3 regions of the Nitratireductor sp. GCM10026969 genome follow, and region 1 is predicted to be linked to each of the others. Evidence: predicted binding sites of a transcription regulator. Region 1 holds the regulator's gene; each other region holds the start of a gene.

The links. The regulator LexA, encoded in region 1, represses DNA repair genes until DNA is damaged. The targets are predictions, from matches to a motif close to TGTTCNNNNTGTGTTCNG.
Region 2: the regulator LexA is predicted to act here: its motif matches at 2,151-2,168, upstream of recA (recombinase RecA).
Region 3: the regulator LexA is predicted to act here: its motif matches at 1,518-1,535, upstream of ACFP9U_RS19040 (ATP-dependent helicase).

Annotation. Positions count from the first base shown of each region.
Region 1 covers NZ_JBHSUM010000020.1:29,470-32,728, forward strand. The annotation lists gene ACFP9U_RS07215 (ComEC/Rec2 family competence protein) at 1-1,131, shown strand, start outside; gene lexA (transcriptional repressor LexA) at 1,147-1,863, opposite strand; gene glp (gephyrin-like molybdotransferase Glp) at 1,961-3,166, opposite strand; gene moaC (cyclic pyranopterin monophosphate synthase MoaC) at 3,147-3,259, opposite strand, start outside.
Region 2 covers NZ_JBHSUM010000089.1:7,404-10,662, reverse strand. The annotation lists gene ACFP9U_RS16625 (PLP-dependent aminotransferase family protein) at 1-864, shown strand, start outside; gene recA (recombinase RecA) at 1,003-2,091, opposite strand; partial or broken gene ACFP9U_RS16615 (PfkB family carbohydrate kinase) at 2,324-2,575, shown strand; gene ACFP9U_RS16610 (PfkB family carbohydrate kinase) at 2,674-3,249, shown strand.
Region 3 covers NZ_JBHSUM010000121.1:7,977-11,235, forward strand. The annotation lists gene ACFP9U_RS19030 (hypothetical protein) at 68-265, shown strand; gene ACFP9U_RS19035 (dienelactone hydrolase family protein) at 468-1,343, opposite strand; gene ACFP9U_RS19040 (ATP-dependent helicase) at 1,575-3,259, shown strand, end outside.

The sequences.
Region 1 (3,259 bases):
GTCATCGTGGCGTGGTCGCCGCACGTGGTCGTCGGGCCCAGTTTCCAGATGTCCTTTGCCGCGACGGCGGCTCTGGTAGCCGGCTACGCGGCCTGGAATCACTGGCGCCAGCAGCGCGCCACGCGCAGGCCGCCGCCGGAGGGAAGCCTCCCTTGGCGGCTGACGCGCTACGGCCTGGTCTTCCTCGTCGGCCTGTCGGCTACCTCGCTCATCGCCGGTACGGCCACCGCGATCTACGGCGTCTGGCATTTCCAGCGCGTGACCCCGCTGGCACTGCCAGCCAATCTGACGGCGATGCCGATCGTATCCGTCTTCGCCATGCCCGCCGCGGTGCTGGCGATACTGTCCATGCCCTTCGGGCTCGATGGGATATTCCTAAAAGCGATGGGACAGGCGATCGCCGCCGTGGTGGCCATCGCCGAGTGGTTTTCGACCCATTCGCCTGTGGACGCCGTCGGTCTCATCCCGCTCACGGCCATGCTTTCCTTTACCGGTGCGCTGCTTGTCCTGGTGGTCTCGACCACATGGCTGCGCCTGCTGGCGCTGCCGCTCGCCGCCGCCGGCGTGGTTTTTCTCGCCATGCGGCAACTGCCGGACGTCGTGGTTACGGAAGATGCAACGCTCGTCGGTCTGTCTGGAGAAAGCGCCTCGCTCGCCGTGAACCGCACCCGCCCGAACGGCTTCACCATGGACGACTGGACGCGGGCACTGGCGGCTGGAACCGTCGTGAAGCCGACGAATGTAGAGACGGGTGCGCCGCAGCCGCCAAACGCGGAGAAGACGAGGTTTCATTGCAGTGAAGACCTGTGCCTCGCCCGCCACGAAAGCGATGCCCTGGTAGCCCATGCCGCAACCCCCAAGGCCGCCCGTGCGGCCTGTGCCGGCGCCGACCTTGTCGTTCTCGATGATGCCGTGACGACTGTTCCTTGCGGCCCGGCACCAGCCGCCACCCTCGTCACCAAGCGCGATCTGGCGCATTACGGCAGTGCAGCGATCTTCTTCGAGGAAAATCCGAGCGCGGAAGGCAGCGGGAAAGCGCGGATAACCTTCGCAATCACCAAGCCATGGCGGCCATGGCACGCTCACCGTGCCTGGTCGCGGGCCGCCCGGGGGCTGCCCCCACATCGCTGAAGACGGTCGTCCGCCTCAATAGCGCCGGATGAGGCCGACCAGCCGGCCCTGCACCTTCACCCGGTCGGGACCGAAAATGCGGGTCTCGTAGGCGGGATTGGCCGCTTCCAGCGCGATGGACGCACCCTTGCGGCGGAAGCGCTTGAGCGTGGCTTCCTCCTCGTCGACGAGGGCCACCACGATCTCGCCCGGATTGGCCGTCTGCGTCTCCCGGATGATCACCGTATCGCCGTCGAAGATGCCGGCCTCGATCATCGAATCGCCCTTGACCTCCAGTGCATAGTGTTCCCCGCCCGACAGCATGTCGGGCGGAACTCCCACCGAATGCGTCTGATGCTGAATGGCCTCGATGGGGACGCCGGCGGCGATGCGCCCCATGACGGGAACCGAAACGACGCTCACGCCGTCCTCGTCATTGTCGGCGGCCGGCTTGGTGGGCGCCGGGGCGTTGCGGCTCTGGCCACCTTCGATGACGCTGGGCGAGAACGTTCGCTGTCCGCCGAGGCCCGGGGCGATCGACTCGGGCAGGCGCAAGACCTCCATCGCGCGTGCGCGATTGGGGAGGCGGCGGATGAAACCGCGCTCCTCCAGGGCGGTGATCAGCCGATGAATGCCCGACTTCGAGGCAAGGTCCAGCGCCTCCTTCATCTCGTCGAAGGAAGGAGGGATGCCCGTCTCCTTGAGACGGTTGTGAATGAAAAGCAGCAGCTCGTGCTGTTTGCGCGTTAGCATCGGTTCCACCCCGGGAATCAACATAAACAAAACCAGAACATAAGGTAGACGTTCCAGTTGTGTTCCGCAAGAGTGAAAAATCAGCGTTACCTTCCGGTTAACGCAGCATCAGAACCTGGCAGGGCTCACCCGCCTCGCTCGCGCAGGCGCCGGGCTCACGCAGAATGAGCGCGTTGGCGTCGGCAAGCGTGGTCAGCATGGAGGAATCCTGAACCGTGAAAGGCGTGGCAACGAGCCCGCGCGGACCGTTCTCGGCGCGCGCGCGCACATAATCGCGGCGCTCATCGTTTGCCTTCATCGGCGCGGCCAACTCGGCCGCACGCAGATCCGGTGCGAAGGAGCGGCCGGAAAGGGCGGCGATGAGCGGGCGCAGGAAGAGATGCGCGCAGACGAGGCTGGAGACGGGATTGCCGGGCAGGCCCAGGACGCGGCTTCCCTGCAGGCGGCCGAATATCAGCGGCTTGCCGGGCCGCATGGCGATCCTCCAGAAGGCGAGTTCCAGACCTTGTGCCGTCAGCACCTCGCGCACGAGGTCGTGCGCACCCACGGAGACCCCGCCGAGCGTCACGATGAGGTCCGCATCGGCCGAAAGCGCCCGGGAAAGCGCATCGGCAATCATCGCGCGGTCGTCGGGCACGATGCCGAGGTTGAGAATGTCGGCCCCGTCCTGACCGGCCAGGGCAGCGATGCCGAAACTGTTCGAGGCGACGATCTGGTCGGGTCCGGGAGTGGTTCCCGGCGGCACGAGTTCGTCGCCTGTCGCGATGATCGCGACAAGCGGTCGGCCGACCACGGCAAGTTCCGGATGCCCCGCTGCGGCCGCCAGCGACAGGGCTGGCGGATCGAGCGAGCGGCCGACGTCCAGAACGGTCGCGCCGTCGAAGAAATCGAGCCCCGCGCGCCGGATGTGGCAGCCTTCCGCCACCGTTTCGACCGCTTCGATCCGCCCCTCGGCGACAAGGCGGGCGTTTTCTTGGATGAGAATGGTGTCGGCGCCGGGCGGCACCGGCGCGCCGGTGAAGATGCGCACCGCCTCGCCATGACCGACCGTTCCGGAAAATCGCCGGCCCGCCGCCGATTCGCCGATCACTGTGAGTTGCGCGGGAACGGTGGCCACGTCGGTAGCGCGAACGGCATAGCCGTCCATGGCCGAGGCATCGAAGGGGGGCTGGGTGCACCGGGCTTCCACGGGGGCGGCTAGAATACGCCCGGCCGCTGAATTTAGCGGTACTTTCTCGGCTGCAAGCGGCTCTACACCCTCCAGAATGCGTTCGAGTGCCTCGTCAACCGGAAGCAGTGCCATCGCCGGCCTCGTCCATGCGCCAGTCACCCGATCTGCCGCCCGCCTTTTCCTTCAGCCGCACGGCGCCGATGACCATGTTCTTGTCCAGCGCCT
Region 2 (3,259 bases), on a different contig from region 1:
ATTGCCGCAACGACATCGCCGGGCGATCACATCGCTTTCGAACACCTGACCTACTCGCAGGTGGCGCGCAGCGCCAGCCTGATCGGCCGCCGTATTACGCTTGTCGAAACCGATACACATGGAATGGTGCCGGAGGATCTGGAGCGTGTCTGCGCGCAACGGCACCCGAAGATGGTCTTTCTGATGCCTGCCGCGCAGAACCCCACGGTGGCCACATTGCCGCGCGAACGGCGCATCGCCATTGCCGAGATCGTGCGCAAGCACAATGTTTGGCTGATCGAGGACAATCTCTACGGCGCATTGGCGGCGGATCCCCAACCCGTGTTGGCGGAGCTGGCGCCGGAGCGGACCTTCCATGTCGGCGGCCTGTCGAAGTCGGTGGCCGCGGGCGTGCGCGGCGGCTGGATCGCCTGTCCGCCAAACTACGCGCGGCGCGTCCAGGTGGCGCATCGTATGCTCACCGGAGGCCTGCCCTTCATGCTCACGGAGCTCAGCGCGCAGTTGGTCCTTTCGGGCGAGGCGGACGCCATCCGCGAAAAATGCATCGCCGAGAACAACGCCCGGCTCGCGCTCGCCCGCCGGGCGCTTTCCGGCTATTCGGCACGCATGTCCGCGAATGTGCCTTTTATCTGGCTGGAACTGCCGGAGCCCTGGCTTTCCGGCACATTCAAGAACGCGGCGTCCGAGGAAGGCGTACTGATCGACGATGCCGACGAGTTCAAAGCCGGGCGCTCGGACCGCGTCTTCCACCATGTCCGTATCGGCATATCGGCGCCGCGCAGCCGCGAAGAAACCGCACGCGGCCTGTCCGTCATACGCCGCCTCATGGAGGAAGGGAGTGCCGGCTACGATAGCCTCGATTGAGATCCGGACACCGTTTCCGGTCCTCCGACCGATGCTCTACAGCGCCCTGCATCCATTCGAACGCACCAAGAGCGCCACGCCTGTTCGCTTCATGCGTCGTGCTTTTCCGAAAGCGGTTCCGGTTTTCGAGCCGGTGCGCTAGCTGCCATCGGCCGCATCGTCCAGATCGTCGTCGCCGCGGGCTTCATCGAGGAACTGATCCGCGATCAGCCCCGCATTCTGCCTGAGCGCCAGCTCAATCTCGCGAGCCACTTCCGGATTCTCGCGCAGGAACTGCTTGGCGTTCTCGCGCCCCTGCCCCAGGCGCTGGGAGTTATAGGAGAACCAGGCGCCGGATTTCTCGACCGTGCCGGCCTTCACCCCCAGATCGATGAGTTCGCCGGTCTTGGATATGCCTTCGCCATACATGATGTCGAACTCGACCTGCTTGAAGGGCGGAGCCAGCTTGTTCTTGACCACCTTGACGCGCGTCTGGTTGCCGACCGTCTCGTCGCGGTCTTTGACCGCGCCGATGCGGCGGATGTCGAGACGCACCGAAGCGTAGAACTTCAGTGCGTTGCCGCCCGTCGTGGTTTCCGGAGAACCGAACATGACGCCGATCTTCATGCGGATCTGGTTGATGAAGATCACCATCGTGTTGGAGCGCGAGATGGAGGCGGTCAGCTTTCTGAGCGCCTGGCTCATCAGCCGTGCCTGCATGCCGGGCAGCGAATCGCCCATCTCGCCCTCGATTTCGGCGCGCGGCGTGAGCGCCGCCACCGAGTCGACGACAATGACGTCCAGCGCACCGGAACGTACAAGCGTATCGCAGATCTCCAGCGCCTGCTCGCCCGTATCCGGCTGCGAGATCAGAAGGTTCTCCAGGTCCACGCCCAGCTTGCGGGCATAGACGGGGTCAAGCGCGTGCTCGGCATCGACGAAGCCGCAGATGCCGCCCTTCTTTTGTGCCTCGGCCACCGAGTGCAGCGCCAGCGTCGTCTTGCCCGAGCTTTCCGGCCCGTACACTTCAATAATGCGTCCGCGCGGCAGGCCGCCGACGCCGAGGGCGATATCAAGGCCCAGCGAGCCGGTGGGGATGGTCTCGATCTCGACCACCTTGTCATTGGCGCCCAGCCGCATGATGGAGCCCTTGCCGAAGGCCCGCTCGATCTGCGAAAGCGCCGCGTCCAATGCCTTGGATTTATCCACCGAGTTTTCCTCTACAAGCCGCAGTGACTTCTGAGCCATGATAAAACACCCCTTTGACACCAATGGAAGCCGCGCCTTGCAGATCTCCCGAGATTTTTTGTACCTTTTTTGTTCCGTTTTGGCAAGTGGTTTTATCTATTTGAAATGAATAGTAAATTCGATTATGTTCTGATTTTGTACTAATTCCGGGAGCGGACATGGACGGCGTGGCCAGCCCTGCCGGAGGCGGGCATGCGTCGGCCACGGCGATTCGCAGGCAAGGAGATCGAGAATGACGAGGCCACGTCTTCTGGCCGTCGGGGGCGCGCATATCGACCGGAGAGGCCGTATCAACGGTCCGCACGTGCCGGAAGCGTCCAATCCTGGCGTCATGCGCGAAGAGGTCGGCGGCGGCGCCTTCAACGCCGCCAGAATGGCGGTGCAGCGCGGCGTCTCCGCGTCGCTCGTCTCGCTGCGCGGCGGCGACGCGGCGGGCGAGCAGGTGGCACAGGCCGTGGAAGACGCCGGCATCGAGGACCTTTCGGCGGTCTTTCTCGACCGGACGACGGCGAGCTACACGGCGATCCTCACGGACAAGGGTGAACTGATCACCGGACTTGCGGACATGGTTTTGCAAAGCAGATGCGCCGCCGCAAGATACGCGAGGCAGCCGCACACGCGGACGCACTGCTGTGTGACGCAAACCTGTCGGCGGATGCCATCGGCCAGCTCATCACCTTGGCCGCGGGGAAGCCGGTCCACGCGATCGCCGTCTCGCCCGCCAAGGTGGAGCGGCTGGCGGGAGCCCTCCCCGCCCTCTCCTGCCTTTTCATGAACCGCAGAGAGGCCACCAGACTGTCCGGTCTGCCGGACGGGTCGCCATCAAACCAGGCAGCGGAGGTGCTGCGCGACATGGGGCTTGGTGCCGGTGTGATCACGGCCGGCGCCGGTCCCGTCCTTTGCTTCCAGGACCCTGACACGTTCGAGGTTTCCCCGCCCGCGCTTGACCATGTCGGAGACGTAACCGGCGCGGGTGACGCGCTCGCCGGGGCCACGGCAGCCGCGCTGATGCGCGGCCTTGCTTTTGCCGAGGCCGTGCGCGAAGGAATGGCGGCCGCCAAGCTCGTGGTGGAAAGTATGCATGCGGCGCCGGAAACGGCGGAAGAAGAGTTTCGCGCAGCACTTGAAGCGGTACCACGTGCGAGGCAGCTTTCTTGAAAGCCCAGAC
Region 3 (3,259 bases), on a different contig from region 1:
AGAATTTTCCTCGTCAAGGAACGATTCGCCTGCCGCCGATTTCTAAGAGCGGTAACGGAGGTTGGTGGTGAAGGTCGACGTAAAGCGCATGTCGGAGCGGATTGCCCATGATCGCAGCGTCAGCGATTATGAGGTCTGGCGCGCGCTCAAGGCGGTGAACGACGAGCTTCACGAGATCGAAAGCCAGCGCGACCCCATTCCCATCGACCTGGTTTTTGCCCGCGCCATTCTGCGGCGGGCGCAACAGGCTCGGGGCTGCGCATAACGGGCCCGGGCACAAGCGCCATCACCAATCGACAACGCCTATTGACTTGCCGCAAGGCCGGCGCGGCCTCTTTCTCCCCCTCCTGAGCTTGTCGAAAGGGGCGGGGGAGAAAGCAAATTCTTGGGCTTGGCAAAGCCAGGTCCTTAGAATTTGCAAGTGACGGGGCCCTCGCCGCCTCGCGGAACTCGCCGCTCGAGAACCTCTAGGCGAGATGCTCCTTGAAAAACGCCACCGTGCGCTCCCAGGCGAGCGTCGCCGCCTCCTCGTCGTAGCGTGCCTCGGAGGTGTCGTTGTTGAAGGCGTGGTTCACCCCTTCATACATGTGGATCGTGTAGTCCTTGCCGACCGCCTCCAGCGCGTTGCGGTAATCCTCGATCCCGGCATTGATGCGCTCGTCGAGCCCCGCATAGTGGAGAAGCAGGGGCGCCTCGATGCTCTCCACCTGCTCGGCTTCCGGCTGTGCCCCGTAATAGGCGACGGCGGCGTCGAGCGAGGGCGCGCCGACGGCAAGGCGGTTCACCATGCCGCCGCCCCAGCAGAAGCCGACCGCGCCCACATTGCCGTTTGCATCCTCGTGCTCTTCCAGAAAGGCGATCGTCGCCACGCCGTTTGCCACCGTCTGTTCCCGGTCGAGCTCGCCGAACATCTGCCGCGCCTGGTCTTCGTCGTCCGGCGTGCCGCCGAGCGGCGACAGGAAATCGGGCGCCAGCGCCACGAAGCCCTCCAGCGCCATGCGGCGCGCGACGTCGCGGATATGCGGATTGAGCCCGCGGTTCTCGTGGATGACGATGACCGCCGGCAATTCTCCCTCCCGGTCCGCCGGCCGCGCGATATAGCCCCGCATCTCGCCCTCGCCGCCGGGATAGGTGATGTCTTCGGTCTCCAGCCGTTCATCGTCCTCGGCCACGATCGCCGCGCGGGCGGAACTGGCCGCCAGCATGGGCGCAATCGCCGCCGCCGCTGCGCTGGAGCCGGCGAGCCGCGTCAGCTTCTCCATGAAGCCGCGCCGGTCGAGGGTCAGATGCGTGTATTCGTCATAGGCGTCGATCATCGCCTGGGTGATGGTTGGACGGGTCATGCCCACTCTCCCACTGTTGCTGCATTCGCCTGTTGTTCGGATCGTTGCGCCCCAGGCAAGGATATTGGCATGCAACAGCGGGTCCATTCACGGCTGTTCACTGCTCCGTGATGTCGTCCGGCCGTGGAAGGTTCGACTTCGTTGCGGCTCCGCCTTGGCCGCGCCACGTTGAACCGGTACAAAAGGAAAACGCTTGGCCTTGATGGCCCGAATCACCATATGCGATGCCCGATGTCAGGTTCTCCCGACGATCTGCCGTTCTTCGGCGATGAAGAAGCGCCCAGTCCCGCCCCGCGTGCCGGCGGCATTGCCGCGCGTGCGATGGCGGCACGGCAGAGCCATGCGCCGCGATACCTGGAAGGACTCAATCCCGAGCAGCGCCTTGCGGTGGAGACCACCGAGGGGCCGGTGCTGGTGCTGGCCGGCGCCGGGACCGGCAAGACGCGCGTCCTGACCACACGCATCGCCCACATCCTCGCCACCGGACGCGCCTACCCCTCGCAGATCCTCGCCGTCACTTTCACCAACAAGGCGGCGCGCGAGATGAAGACGCGCATCGGCGTCCTTGTCGGCGAAGCGATCGAAGGCATGCCGTGGCTCGGCACCTTCCATTCGATCGGCGTGAAGCTCCTGCGCCGCCATGCCGAGCTTGCCGGCCTGAAATCCTCCTTCACCATTCTCGACACGGACGACCAGATCCGGCTTTTAAAGCAGCTCATCCAGGCCGAGGGGCTGGACGACAAGCGCTGGCCGGCCCGCCAGTTCGCGCAGATGATCGACGGCTGGAAGAACAAGGGCCTGGGCCCGTCCGATATTCAGGAAGGCGACGCGCGCGCTTTCGCCAACGGCAAGGGCCGCGAGCTTTACCGCGCCTATCAGGAGCGCCTGAAGACGCTCAACGCCGTCGATTTCGGGGACCTGCTCATGCTCCCCATCCGCATCTTCCGGGAGAACCCGGACGTGCTGAGGGAGTACCACGCCAAGTTCAGATACATCCTGGTGGACGAGTACCAGGATACGAACACGGCCCAATACATGTGGCTGCGACTGCTTGCACAGAACCCCGGCGCGAAGCGCGATACGGCCGTGAGCGAAAACAAAGTCAACATCTGTTGCGTCGGCGACGACGACCAGTCGATCTATGGCTGGCGCGGTGCCGAGGTGGACAACATCCTGCGTTTCGAAAAGGACTTCCCCGGCGCCACCGTCGTCCGGCTGGAGCGCAACTATCGCTCGACGGCACATATTCTCGGCGCCGCCTCCCACCTTATCGCCCACAATGAAGGCCGGCTCGGCAAGACGCTGTTCACGGATATCGCCGACCCCGACGATCCCAAGGTCAAGGTTCACGCCGCCTGGGATTCGGAGGAAGAGGCGCGCGCCGTCGGCGAAGAGATCGAGGCGGCCCAGGCCAAGGGCCACGCGCTGAACGACATGGCCATCCTCGTGCGCGCCTCCTTCCAGATGCGCGAGTTCGAGGACCGTTTCGTGACCCTCGGTTTGAACTACCGCGTCATCGGCGGCCCGCGCTTCTACGAGCGGATGGAGATCCGCGACGCGCTCGCCTATTTCCGCGTCGTAGCGCAGAGCGCCGATGACCTCGCCTTCGAGCGCATCGTCAACGTACCCAAGCGCGGCTTGGGCGAAGCGGCGGTGCGCCAGATCCACGATGTCGCACGCATGCGCGGCGTGCCCCTCCTGCAGGCCGCGCGCGATCTCGCCGGCACGGAGGAGATGAAGCCGAAGCCGCGCGCCTCGCTGCGCAATCTGGTGGAAAGCTTCGAGCGCTGGCAGGGCATGCTGGAGCGCACCCCGCATACGGAGCTGGCCGAAACGATCCTGGAAGAGTCCGGCTACACCGAGATGTGGAAGAACGACCGCTCGGCGGAGGCGGCGGGCCGGCTGGAAAACCTCAA